Linked DNA regions of Beijerinckia sp. 28-YEA-48. The protein of the gene in region 4 binds, or shares a complex with, the protein of the main gene of each other region. Links are inferred from orthologs where the notes say so. Each region holds a gene or a part of one and is shown on either strand. Other genes may lie near its edges.

Region 1 (3,047 bases), 2.7 Mb from region 4 along the record:
GTCTCGACACCATCGACGATGAATTCGTCAAGCGCGCGACGCAGGCGCAGCAGTGCTTCGTTGCGGCTGCGGCCGTGGACGATCAGTTTGCCGACCAGCGAGTCATAATAGGGCGGGATCGTATAGCCCTGATAGACGGCGGAATCGACGCGCACGCCAAGGCCGCCCGGCGGATGGAAATAGCTGATGCGGCCAGGCGAGGGTCGGAAGGTCGCGTGATGTTCGGCGTTGATGCGGCACTCGATGGCATGGCCGGAGATGCGCACGTCATTCTGCGTGATCGTCAGCGGCGCGCCGGCGGCGATCTTGATCTGCTCGTTGACGAGATCGATGCCGGTGATCATCTCGGTCACGGGATGTTCGACCTGGATGCGCGTGTTCATTTCGATGAAATAGAACTGGCCGTCCTCGTAAAGGAACTCGATCGTGCCGACGCCGAGATAAGCCATTTCGCGCATCGCCTTGGCGACGACCTCGCCGATCTTTTCGCGTTCCTCGACATTGAGCGCGGGCGAGGGGCCTTCTTCCCAGACTTTCTGGTGGCGACGTTGCAGCGAGCAATCGCGTTCACCCAGATGAATGGCGTTGCCCTGGCCATCGCCGAGCACTTGAATTTCGATGTGGCGCGGCTTCTCCAGATATTTCTCGAGATAGACCGCATCGTCGCCGAAGGCAGCCTTCGCCTCGGTGCGCGCGGTGGCGAGCGCATCGACAAGATCGTCGGCGGTGCGGGCTACTTTCATGCCCCGTCCGCCGCCGCCAGCCGCCGCCTTCACCAGAACCGGGAAGCCGATCTCGGTGGCGATCTTCATCGCTTCGACGTCATCGGTGACGCCGCCTTCGGAGCCGGGCACGCAAGGAATGCCGAGACGGCGGGCCGTCTTCTTGGCTTCGATCTTGTCGCCCATGGTGCGGATATGCTCGGCCTTGGGGCCGATGAAGGTGATGCCGTGATCGGCGCAGATGTCGGCGAAGCGGGCGTTCTCCGACAGAAAGCCATAGCCCGGATGCAAAGCGTCGGCGCCGGTGATCTCGCAGGCGGCGAGCAGAGCAGGGATGTTGAGATAGCTGTCGCGCGCGGTCGGCGGGCCGATGCAAACCGATTCATCGGCCAGCTTCACATGCATGGCGTCGGCATCGGCGGTGGAATGGACAGCGACCGTGGCGATCCCGAGTTCCTTCGCCGCGCGCAGAATGCGCAGGGCGATTTCGCCTCGGTTGGCAATGAGAATCTTGTCAAACATCGGCTGGGCCGCCCGTCTATTCGATCACGAGCAGCGGCGCGCCATACTCGACCGGCTGGCCGTCATCGACGAAGAGCGCCGTGATGGTGCCGGCGCGCGGTGCGACGATCTCGTTGAATGTCTTCATCGCTTCGACGAGCAAAATCTTCTCGCCTTCCTTGACGACGCTGCCGATCTCGACGAACGGCTTGGAATCCGGGCTCGGGCGGCGATAGGCGGTGCCGACCATCGGCGACTTCACCGTGCCGGGATGCTCCACAGGAGCGGCCGCTGGTGTGGCGGCCGCAGGGGTGGCGATCGGCAGCGGCGGCGGCGCAATGACGGAGGTCGGAGCGGCTGTGGCGATCACGGTCGGCGGCTGACGCGACACGCGCACGCGCATGCCTTCATGCTCAACCTCGATCTCCGACAGTTCGAGACGCCCCAGGATCGCGCCCAGTTCCTCGACCAGCGAGGTGTCAAACCGGGGCTTTTCGTCTTCGGGCTTCTTGGTCATTCGGTCTTAGCTCTTCTTCTTTGCCGCGAGCGCGATGAGCGCATCGACGGCCAGGTCATAGGACAGGGATCCGAACCCGAGGATGACGCCGCGCGCCACCGGCGAAATCAGGGAACGGTGGCGGAAGCTTTCCCGGGCGTGGACGTTGGAGAGATGGACCTCGATCACATCGGCGCCGGAGCCGGCAATGGCATCGCGCAGGGCAATAGAGGTGTGGGTATAGGCGCCGGCATTGAGAATGACACCCGCGCCGCCTTGGCCGGCTTCCTGGATCCAGTCGACCAGATCGCCCTCGTGGTTCGACTGCCGGCATTCCAGGATCAAGTTCGCGGCCCTGGCTTTGGCGATGAGGCGCGTCTCGATATCGGCAAGCGTTTCCGAGCCATAGATTTGCGGCTCGCGTGTTCCGAGCAAATTGAGATTGGGCCCGTTGAGGACATGGATGGCTTGCATCAGTGGCTCGGCAGGACGGTTTGGTGACGCTCGGAAACGGATGAACAACCGCAGGACTGCGGTGCGGGGGCGTGCCCGCCGGGGTGCCTCATAGCCCGGTTATCCTTGGGATGGAAGGGTTTGGGCTCTCCTGGCGTGCTTTGCGCACGTGAAACGCGGGGCGGGTTCCGGTTGCGCAAGAACAAAAGAGAACAAAAAAGAACAAAACATGAAAATTTTTGATGCAAAGCGCGCGAGGTTCTGGCAGCATCGGATCGGCTGCGTGGGCGGCGACAGGTTGGGAGTTGGCGATGGTGGCAAAGACGATCGTTCTGGCGACGGGACTGGTGCTTCTGGCTGGGCAGGCTTTTGGTCAAGCTTCTGGATCTGTGGCTGGCCAATCGGCCGGCAAGGAGACCCTGGTGCGGCGTTCGACCGAGGCCGGCAAGCCGGTGGAGGTGTGGAGCCATTCGTCGATGCGGCCCGATTGCTCGACCAAGGCGCCGGTGGTCACCGTCGTGCAGCAGCCGTCAAGCGGCACGGTGGCGGTCAATGATGGGCCGCGCGTGCTTTCCGGCAACAAGGGCGATTTCGCCAAGTGCAATGGCCAGACCGGCTTTGGCAGCCATATCGTCTATCAGCCCAAGCCCGGTTTCGAGGGCCAGGACCGGCTGCGCTACACGGTGCGCTTCGATTCCGGCACGGAGCTTATGGTGACGGCGCAGATGCGGGTCGGCACTGTGGCCCGCAGCGACGAGGGCTGGCATCCCGCGAGCAATGCGGCCAATGCCACCGCGCCCGTGCCGCAGCAGGCGGCGGCGCGGTAGTTCGCCTTGAGCCTCAAAAAATAATCCCCGAGGCGAACCTCGGGGATC
Region 2 (3,072 bases), 780 kb from region 4 along the record:
CGCCGCTGGCGACGAGATCGGCGACTTTGGCTTCCTGGTCGCGGCGGCGTTCGGCGACAAGCGCGCTCACGTCCGCGTCTTGCACAGGCGCGCAACCAGCACCGTTCATCGAAGCCGAACCAAAAGCGTAGCGGCCATTACAGACGGCCACGCGCGGCTCGCGCTTGGACACCTCGAACTGGTCGTAACCTTCCTTGATTTCTTTCCAGAACGGCATGTTCGGATCGATACGATGCTTGGCGAGATTTTCCGGCGTCATGCGGAATGGCATCGACTGCATCTGGATGGCCTGCTGGCCACCGGAGAAAGCCTCGCGCGCGATCGCATAGATTTCGGCGATCTGTTCGTCGGTCATGGAGAAGCAGCCGGCCGACGAGCAGTCGCCATGCACCATGATCATGCTGCCGGTATAACCATGCGCCCGGTCATAGGCGTTGGGATAGCCGACATTGAACGACAGATAGTAGTTCGAATTCGGATTCATCTGCGCCGGCGTGATCGAATAGAAGCCTTCCGGCACCTGCCGGTCGCCTTCGCGGCGCTTTGGACCAAGCTGGCCGGACCAGCGGCACATCGGATAGGTCTTGAGATGAACGTAAGAGCCGTCAGCGGTCTGCTTCCAGATCTCGAGCTCGGACTCTTTCTTATAAGTCCGGATGAGGATCGGCGCGTTCTTCGACGAGCCCTTGGTCTGGATCAGCGCCAATGTCTCGGCCGGAATCGGCTGATAAGCCCTGGCACTGCGCAACCCGCCAGAATCCTGGCAGGCGGCAAGCACGCCGGCGACCACGAGCGCCGCCGCGATTTTCATCGCTTTCGCCGAAGTGGCGCTGGAAGCAAACTTCTTCAAAGTCATTGCGCAGCAAATCCGTCTAAACGGCGTTAGGAAAATTAAGCGGCCCGAACCGATTTACGGCCGTTATCGTTACACGCAGGTTACTGAGGCTGGATCGAATTCCCGGATAGGGTAAACGATATGTTAACTGTGCGGCGTCCTAGGGCAAAGGCGCATCAACAGAAACGCCTTCGCCAACCCATCAAAGCCGGCGACCGATCGCCAGAAACTTCTCTTCACGAGCCAGCCTGATCGCCTCTGGCGGCATGTTGTCCATGCTGCGCAGCGACGTCTCGATGGCATCGCCAGTCCACTGAATAGCTTTCTCCGGATCGCGGTGGGCACCCCCCATCGGCTCCGGCACGATGGCATCAATGATGCCGAATTTCAGCAAATCTTGGGCAGTAATCTTCATATTCGTCGCCGCATCCTGCTTGCGGGCGCTATCGCGCCACAGAATCGACGCCGAGGCTTCCGGCGAAGCCACTGTATAAATGGAATGTTCCAGCATCAGCACGCGATTGGCCGTGGCAATGGCGACGGCGCCGCCCGATCCGCCTTCCCCAACAATCACCGAAATATTCGGCACGCCGAGCTGCAGACAGGCATCGGTGGAGCGCGCGATGGCCTCGGCCTGGCCCCGCTCCTCGGCATCGATGCCAGGAAAGGCGCCGGCCGTATCGACCAACGAAATGACCGGAATGCCGAACCGGTCGGCCAATTCCATCAGCCGCACCGCCTTGCGATAGCCTTCCGGCCGCGCCATGCCGAAATTGTGCCGGAGCCGGCCTTCCGTGTCGGAGCCCTTTTCCTGGCCCATGACACAGACCGACTGGCCGCGAAAGCGGCCGAAGCCGCACACGATGGCTTCATCCTCGGCAAACTTGCGATCGCCGGCGAGAGGCGTGAAATCCTCGATCAGGCCTTTGATATAATTGCCAAAATGTGGGCGGCTTTGATGCCGCGCGACCTGCGTCTTCTGCCACGGCGTCAACTTGCCGTAGAGATCGCCGAGCGCCTTGGCGGCCTTGGCCTCAAGCTGCGTCAGTTCATCGCCAATGGCGATGCTGCCATCGCGATCGGCGACGGCGCGCAATTCGTCGACCTTGGCTTCAAGTTCGGCGACAGGTTTTTCAAAATCCAGATAGGAACGCATCGGCACCTGGGAAACTGAGCTATGGAGCGTTTTGCAGTTTGACCAAGTCAGTTAACCGGCCAAACGCCACAAAGACGTGTCAAAACAAAGAGCCGAGGCAAAATTACGGTTTTATCGCAATTTGCTCTGGGGTTGGCTCGGCGCGCGGAAACTGGCCTCCAGCCCCCTCGAAGTCAAGAAGATAGGCTCGGAAATGGACCTATTCGGACGGATCGTCGGCCAGCGGATGCAGGTCGCGCACCATGGCTTTCGTCCGCTCGTCCAGCACGTGGGTGTAAATTTGTGTGGTCGAGATGTCGGCGTGGCCCAAAAGCTCCTGAACCACCCGCAAATCGGCGCCGTTTTGCAATAAATGGCTGGCGAAGGCATGGCGCAGCACATGTGGGCTGATGCGGGCGGCGGCGATGCCGGCGGCCGCCGCCGTGGTTTTCAGGTCCCGGGCGAAGGCCTGGCGGGTCAGATAACCACTCTCGCTGTCGGCGGGAAACAGCCAGGGTTGAGTCGCCTGCCCGGGGCGCAGTTCGTCAAACAGCGCCCGATAGGCCGCCATCGCCTTTTGCGCCACGTCCGAGGTCGGCACGATCCGCTCGCGCCCACCCTTGCCACGGATGGTGAGCCATTGCTGCCGCGACGCCGCGCTCAGCGGCAGCGACACCAGCTCCGACACCCGTAGCCCGGTCGCATAGAGCAATTCCAACAGGCAGGACATGCGCGCCGCCCGCAGCCTCTCGCCGGCCGGGCGGCTAGGATCGTCGAGCCCCTCCTGCGCCACCTGCAACAGCCGGTCGACATCGGCGACCGTCAACACTTTCGGCAGCGGCCGGCCGGTTTTTGGCGCATCGATGATGATGGTCGGATTGTCGTTGCGGCGGCCTTCCGCATGCAAAAACTTATGGAATTGGCGGATGCAGGAAAGCCGTCGGGCGGCCGAGGTCGGCTTTAAGCCGCGCGCCGAAAGATCGGCCAGATAGGCCTGGACACCGGTGCTGTCGACATCGCCGGGCGATAGGCCCTGCTCGATGAGAAAGCCAAGATAATCTTCCAGATCGCGGCCATAGGCATCGAGCGTGTTCTTGGCCGC
Region 3 (2,943 bases), 2.7 Mb from region 4 along the record:
CGTTTGTGATTTCATCGCCGAACATCTGTCGAATGACATCTCCCTGCCGGCTTTGGCCTCCATCACGGGTCTGAGTACGGCCGAGTTCAGCCGGCGCTTCAAGACGAGCACCGGTGAAGCGCCCTATGCCTACGTCACTCATCAGCGCATCAGGCGGGCCATGTGGCTTCTGCGCGACGCGTCGGTCAGCATCGATAGCATCGCTAAGTGCGTTGGCTATCTGAATGGAAGCCAATTCGCACGTGCATTTCAAAGGGTGGTTGGGCGGTCTCCGACGCACTGGCGTCGAGAAGACGCCGCGCATTCTTGATTTGCTTTTTGAGTTGTTACGCACTGAGAGCGAGAAAGCGTCCGGTCACTATAGCGCTTCACAGCTCGACGGAATCGTCGAGCGCCATGAAGACGCGTCCAAATAAGAGGGGCTAAGCAAAATCACGTTTCTTCCGAAACGTGATTTTCTCCAGGCCGTCACCTCGTCGTCACTCGTGTTCAATGCTGGTTCGTTGCGTCGTCGAAGCGCAACACGTTGCCGAACGGATCGGTGAGGTTCATTTCCTTGGCGGTCGGGCTTGGCCGGGCGAAGCGAGCCTTCTTGGCATGCAGTTCCGCCGCGAGCGCTGGAACGTCATGACCCCGGATATAGACGGCGCTGCCGGGTGTGCCGTCGCCGTAATGTTCGCTCAGATGCAGCTTCGTGCCGGAGCGCGACACCTGCATGTAGAGCGGCGCATTATCGTCGAAGCGATGTTCCCAATCGATCTTGAAGCCAAGGAAGTCGACGTAGAATTCCTTGGCTTTCGCGATGTCGTAGATGCGTAGAATGGGGATGGCGGCGTCGAGTGCGAGACGAGACATGCGGTGTGACCCTTTTGCTCGCTCGCGATCCGACGTTCTACCGAGACGGATCCATGCCGCCGGTCGCGAGGAATTTTTCCAGCCAGTGGATGTCGTAGTCGCCGTTCTGCATGTCGGCATTGCGCACGAGCGTGCGGAACAGCGGCAAGGTGGTCTCGACACCATCGACGATGAATTCGTCAAGCGCGCGACGCAGGCGCAGCAGTGCTTCGTTGCGGCTGCGGCCGTGGACGATCAGTTTGCCGACCAGCGAGTCATAATAGGGCGGGATCGTATAGCCCTGATAGACGGCGGAATCGACGCGCACGCCAAGGCCGCCCGGCGGATGGAAATAGCTGATGCGGCCAGGCGAGGGTCGGAAGGTCGCGTGATGTTCGGCGTTGATGCGGCACTCGATGGCATGGCCGGAGATGCGCACGTCATTCTGCGTGATCGTCAGCGGCGCGCCGGCGGCGATCTTGATCTGCTCGTTGACGAGATCGATGCCGGTGATCATCTCGGTCACGGGATGTTCGACCTGGATGCGCGTGTTCATTTCGATGAAATAGAACTGGCCGTCCTCGTAAAGGAACTCGATCGTGCCGACGCCGAGATAAGCCATTTCGCGCATCGCCTTGGCGACGACCTCGCCGATCTTTTCGCGTTCCTCGACATTGAGCGCGGGCGAGGGGCCTTCTTCCCAGACTTTCTGGTGGCGACGTTGCAGCGAGCAATCGCGTTCACCCAGATGAATGGCGTTGCCCTGGCCATCGCCGAGCACTTGAATTTCGATGTGGCGCGGCTTCTCCAGATATTTCTCGAGATAGACCGCATCGTCGCCGAAGGCAGCCTTCGCCTCGGTGCGCGCGGTGGCGAGCGCATCGACAAGATCGTCGGCGGTGCGGGCTACTTTCATGCCCCGTCCGCCGCCGCCAGCCGCCGCCTTCACCAGAACCGGGAAGCCGATCTCGGTGGCGATCTTCATCGCTTCGACGTCATCGGTGACGCCGCCTTCGGAGCCGGGCACGCAAGGAATGCCGAGACGGCGGGCCGTCTTCTTGGCTTCGATCTTGTCGCCCATGGTGCGGATATGCTCGGCCTTGGGGCCGATGAAGGTGATGCCGTGATCGGCGCAGATGTCGGCGAAGCGGGCGTTCTCCGACAGAAAGCCATAGCCCGGATGCAAAGCGTCGGCGCCGGTGATCTCGCAGGCGGCGAGCAGAGCAGGGATGTTGAGATAGCTGTCGCGCGCGGTCGGCGGGCCGATGCAAACCGATTCATCGGCCAGCTTCACATGCATGGCGTCGGCATCGGCGGTGGAATGGACAGCGACCGTGGCGATCCCGAGTTCCTTCGCCGCGCGCAGAATGCGCAGGGCGATTTCGCCTCGGTTGGCAATGAGAATCTTGTCAAACATCGGCTGGGCCGCCCGTCTATTCGATCACGAGCAGCGGCGCGCCATACTCGACCGGCTGGCCGTCATCGACGAAGAGCGCCGTGATGGTGCCGGCGCGCGGTGCGACGATCTCGTTGAATGTCTTCATCGCTTCGACGAGCAAAATCTTCTCGCCTTCCTTGACGACGCTGCCGATCTCGACGAACGGCTTGGAATCCGGGCTCGGGCGGCGATAGGCGGTGCCGACCATCGGCGACTTCACCGTGCCGGGATGCTCCACAGGAGCGGCCGCTGGTGTGGCGGCCGCAGGGGTGGCGATCGGCAGCGGCGGCGGCGCAATGACGGAGGTCGGAGCGGCTGTGGCGATCACGGTCGGCGGCTGACGCGACACGCGCACGCGCATGCCTTCATGCTCAACCTCGATCTCCGACAGTTCGAGACGCCCCAGGATCGCGCCCAGTTCCTCGACCAGCGAGGTGTCAAACCGGGGCTTTTCGTCTTCGGGCTTCTTGGTCATTCGGTCTTAGCTCTTCTTCTTTGCCGCGAGCGCGATGAGCGCATCGACGGCCAGGTCATAGGACAGGGATCCGAACCCGAGGATGACGCCGCGCGCCACCGGCGAAATCAGGGAACGGTGGCGGAAGCTTTCCCGGGCGTGGACGTTGGAGAGATGGACCTCGATCACATCGGCGCCGGAGCCGGCAATGGCATCG
Region 4 (2,945 bases):
TTCGGACGTCAGCTGCAGCGCCGAATATCGGGCCAATCTGGTCCAGGTTCTGGCCCGGCGCTGCGTCGCGGCGATGGTTTAACCAGGTACACAGATGAGGGATGGCGGAAACCTTCCGCTTTCCCCGTCGGCGTGCTACCTCGCTGCCACCATGACAACCCGTATCGACCAGCGTTTTGCCCTTTGCCACGCCGAAGGCCGGGCCGCCCTTGTGACCTACCTGATGTGCGGCGACCCCGACCTTGCCACCTCGCTTGAGGTGATCAAGGCGTTGCCGGGCGCCGGCGCCGACATTCTCGAAGTCGGCATCCCGTTCACCGATCCGATGGCCGATGGGCCATCGATCCAGGCGGCGGGCCTGCGCGCGCTGAAGGCCGGCACGACTTTGGGCAAAGTGCTCAGCACGGTGGCGGAGTTCCGTAAGCACGACCCGGACACGCCGGTCGTGCTGATGGGCTATTATAACCCGATCTATATTTACGGCGTCGACCGCTTCCTGGCTGAGGCGCGCGAAGCTGGTGTCGACGGCATGATCATCGTCGACTTGCCGGCGGAAGAAGATGCCGAATTGTGCGTGCCGGCGCTGAAGGCCGGGCTCAACTTCATCCGCCTGGCGACGCCGACCACCGATGACAAGCGCCTGCCGACCATTCTGACGAATACGTCGGGCTTCGTTTATTATGTCTCGGTCACCGGCATCACCGGCTCGGTCATTCCTGATTATTCACGCGTCACCGAAGCTGTGACGCGGATCAAACGGCATACAGCTTTGCCGGTTGCCGTCGGCTTCGGCGTGAAGAACGCCCAGTCGGCCGCCGCAATTGCGGCACATGCGGATGGTGTAGTGGTGGGCACGGCGCTGGTAGATGCGCTGCAAGGCTCGTTCGACGCTGAGGGCCGCGCAACGGCTGGAACCGTGCATGCGGTCACAACCTTCGTTGCTGATCTCGCCCGCGGCATTCGTAGCGCGCGCCGCGCCGCCGCCGAGTAAAGGGTTTTCGATGAACTGGATTTCCAACGTCGTTCCGCCGCGTATCCGCTCTTTCCTGAGACGTGAGACGCCGGAAAATCTCTGGGTGAAAGATCCCGAGAACGGCCAGCTCGTGTTCCACAAGGACATCGAGAACAACCTCTATGTTATTCCCGGCTCCGGCCATCACATGCGCATGCCGGCGAAGGCCCGGCTTGAAAGCCTGTTCGACGGCGGGCTCTACGAACAATTGCCGACCCCGGATGTGCCGCTCGATCCGCTGAAGTTCCGCGACGTGAAGCGCTACACCGACCGCTTGAAGGAATATCGCACCAAAGCGGCCAAGCCCGATTGCGTCACCCTGGCAGCGGGCGAACTCGGCGGCCTGCCGGTGACGGCCGGCGTGCAGGATTTCGATTTCATCGGCGGCTCTCTTGGCATGGCCGCGGGCGAAGCGATCATCGCCGGCATGGAAGCCGCCATCGCCCGGCGCACGCCCTTCATCATGTTCACCGCCTCTGGCGGCGCGCGCATGCAAGAAGGCATGTTCTCGCTGATGCAGATGCCGCGCACGACCGTGGCCGTGCGCCGTCTGCGCGAAGCGAAGTTGCCCTATATCGTCGTCCTCACCAATCCGACGACCGGCGGCGTCACAGCCTCCTACGCCATGCTCGGTGACGTGCAGATTGCCGAACCGGGCGCTGTCATCGGCTTCGCCGGCGCGCGCGTCATCGAACAGACGATCCGCGAGAAACTGCCTGAAGGCTTCCAGCGCGCCGAATATCTGAAGGCGCATGGCATGGTCGACATGGTGGTGCCGCGCACCGAACTACGCCAGACCCTGGCGCGGCTCTGCCGCCTGCTCACCAAACAGCCGGCGCAACCGGCTCTGCCGCCGCCGGCAGAGGCAGCGGCCTGATCCTGCATGGCCACCGCGACAAGCTCCGACACGATCCTGGCGCGGTTTCTCGATCTGCATCCGCGCAAGATCGATTTGTCGCTGGGCCGGTTGGAAGCGCTGCTGGCCAAGCTCGATCACCCCGAGACCAAACTGCCGCCGGTGATCCATGTCGCCGGCACCAATGGCAAGGGATCGACCGTCGCCTTCATGCGCGCCATGCTGGAGGCCGCTGGACAAACTGTCCACGTCTACACCTCGCCGCATCTGGTCAATTTTCATGAGCGCATCCGCCTTGGCGCGCCCGGCGGTGGCAAGCTCGTCGATGAAGACACCCTGATCGCGGCGCTTGAAGCCTGCGAGCGCGCCAACGATGGCGCGGCGATCACCGTGTTTGAGATGATCACCGCGACGGCGCTGCTCCTGTACTCGCAACATCACGCCGATGTGCTGCTGCTCGAAGTGGGCCTGGGCGGCCGCTATGACGCCACCAATGTCATTGGCCGACCGGCCGTCAGCGTCATCACGCCGGTTTCGGTCGATCACGTGGAGTTTCTGGGCAGCGCCATCGAAGGCATCGCGCTGGAGAAAGCCGGCATTCTCAAACGTGGCGTGCCCGGCGTCATCGGCTGGCAGGACATGGTGGTGCGCGACGTCATCGAGCGCGAAGCGGCCAGGGTCGGCGCGCCGCTCATTATCGCTGGTCAGGATTTCAATTGCTACGAAGAGCGGGGACGCTTGGTCTATGAGGACACGATCGGCCTCATCGATCTGCCCTTGCCGCGCCTGCCCGGCCATCACCAGTTGGAAAACGCCGCCACCGCCATCGCGGCGCTGCGGCAGTTCCTGCCCAATCTGCCGGCCCAGAGCTTTGAAGCCGGCGTGCGCACCACCGTCTGGCCGGCCCGGCTGCAACGACTACGCAATGGCCCGCTCGCCGAGCTGCTGCCTGATGGCAGCGAGCTGTGGCTCGATGGCGGCCACAATGTCGCCGGCGGACGGGTTCTGGCGGAAGCCATGGCCGATTTCGAGGAACAGTCGCCTCGGCCGCTGATCCTCATTTGCGGCACGCTAACA

The links.
Region 1: the proteins of accD (region 4) and accB are in contact, whole or in part, in a solved structure (PDB 8UXZ), measured with the Escherichia coli proteins. The link is inferred for Beijerinckia sp. 28-YEA-48 from one-to-one orthologs.
Region 2: the proteins of accD (region 4) and BLW50_RS21880 are in contact, whole or in part, in a solved structure (PDB 8UXZ), measured with the Escherichia coli proteins. The link is inferred for Beijerinckia sp. 28-YEA-48 from one-to-one orthologs.
Region 3: the proteins of accD (region 4) and accC are in contact, whole or in part, in a solved structure (PDB 8UXZ), measured with the Escherichia coli proteins. The link is inferred for Beijerinckia sp. 28-YEA-48 from one-to-one orthologs.

Annotation. Positions count from the first base shown.
Region 1 is NZ_FNSI01000001.1:1,161,249-1,164,295, forward strand. Bases 1-2,975 are described here. They hold accB (acetyl-CoA carboxylase biotin carboxyl carrier protein), read right to left. Parts: upstream 1,741-2,975; coding sequence 1,261-1,740; downstream 1-1,260. Other genes in these bases: accC (acetyl-CoA carboxylase biotin carboxylase subunit), read right to left, coding at 1-1,244; aroQ (type II 3-dehydroquinate dehydratase), read right to left, coding at 1,747-2,193; BLW50_RS05535 (hypothetical protein), read left to right, coding at 2,484-2,975. In the rest of the region: more of BLW50_RS05535, read left to right, coding at 2,976-2,999. UniProt on the Escherichia coli protein: This protein is a component of the acetyl coenzyme A carboxylase complex; first, biotin carboxylase catalyzes the carboxylation of the carrier protein and then the transcarboxylase transfers the carboxyl group to form malonyl-CoA.
Region 2 is NZ_FNSI01000001.1:4,654,289-4,657,360, reverse strand. What follows is about bases 15-3,014. They hold BLW50_RS21880 (acetyl-CoA carboxylase carboxyltransferase subunit alpha), read right to left. Parts: upstream 1,992-3,014; coding sequence 1,038-1,991; downstream 15-1,037. Other genes in these bases: BLW50_RS21875 (site-specific tyrosine recombinase XerD), read right to left, coding at 2,191-3,014; BLW50_RS21885 (L,D-transpeptidase family protein), read right to left, coding at 15-856. Also shown: more of BLW50_RS21885, read right to left, coding at 1-14; more of BLW50_RS21875, read right to left, coding at 3,015-3,072. UniProt on the Escherichia coli protein: Component of the acetyl coenzyme A carboxylase (ACC) complex. First, biotin carboxylase catalyzes the carboxylation of biotin on its carrier protein (BCCP) and then the CO(2) group is transferred by the carboxyltransferase to acetyl-CoA to form malonyl-CoA.
Region 3 is NZ_FNSI01000001.1:1,160,242-1,163,184, forward strand. Bases 73-2,943 are described here. They hold accC (acetyl-CoA carboxylase biotin carboxylase subunit), read right to left. Parts: upstream 2,252-2,943; coding sequence 893-2,251; downstream 73-892. Other genes in these bases: BLW50_RS05510 (AraC family transcriptional regulator), read left to right, coding at 73-310; BLW50_RS05515 (glyoxalase superfamily protein), read right to left, coding at 490-855; accB (acetyl-CoA carboxylase biotin carboxyl carrier protein), read right to left, coding at 2,268-2,747; aroQ (type II 3-dehydroquinate dehydratase), read right to left, coding at 2,754-2,943. In the rest of the region: more of BLW50_RS05510, read left to right, coding at 1-72. UniProt on the Escherichia coli protein: This protein is a component of the acetyl coenzyme A carboxylase complex; first, biotin carboxylase catalyzes the carboxylation of the carrier protein and then the transcarboxylase transfers the carboxyl group to form malonyl-CoA.
Region 4 is NZ_FNSI01000001.1:3,871,299-3,874,243, forward strand. Bases 73-2,945 are described here. They hold accD (acetyl-CoA carboxylase, carboxyltransferase subunit beta), read left to right. Parts: upstream 73-1,001; coding sequence 1,002-1,889; downstream 1,890-2,945. Other genes in these bases: BLW50_RS18145 (FAD binding domain-containing protein), read left to right, coding at 73-82; trpA (tryptophan synthase subunit alpha), read left to right, coding at 152-991; BLW50_RS18160 (bifunctional folylpolyglutamate synthase/dihydrofolate synthase), read left to right, coding at 1,896-2,945. Outside these bases: more of BLW50_RS18145, read left to right, coding at 1-72.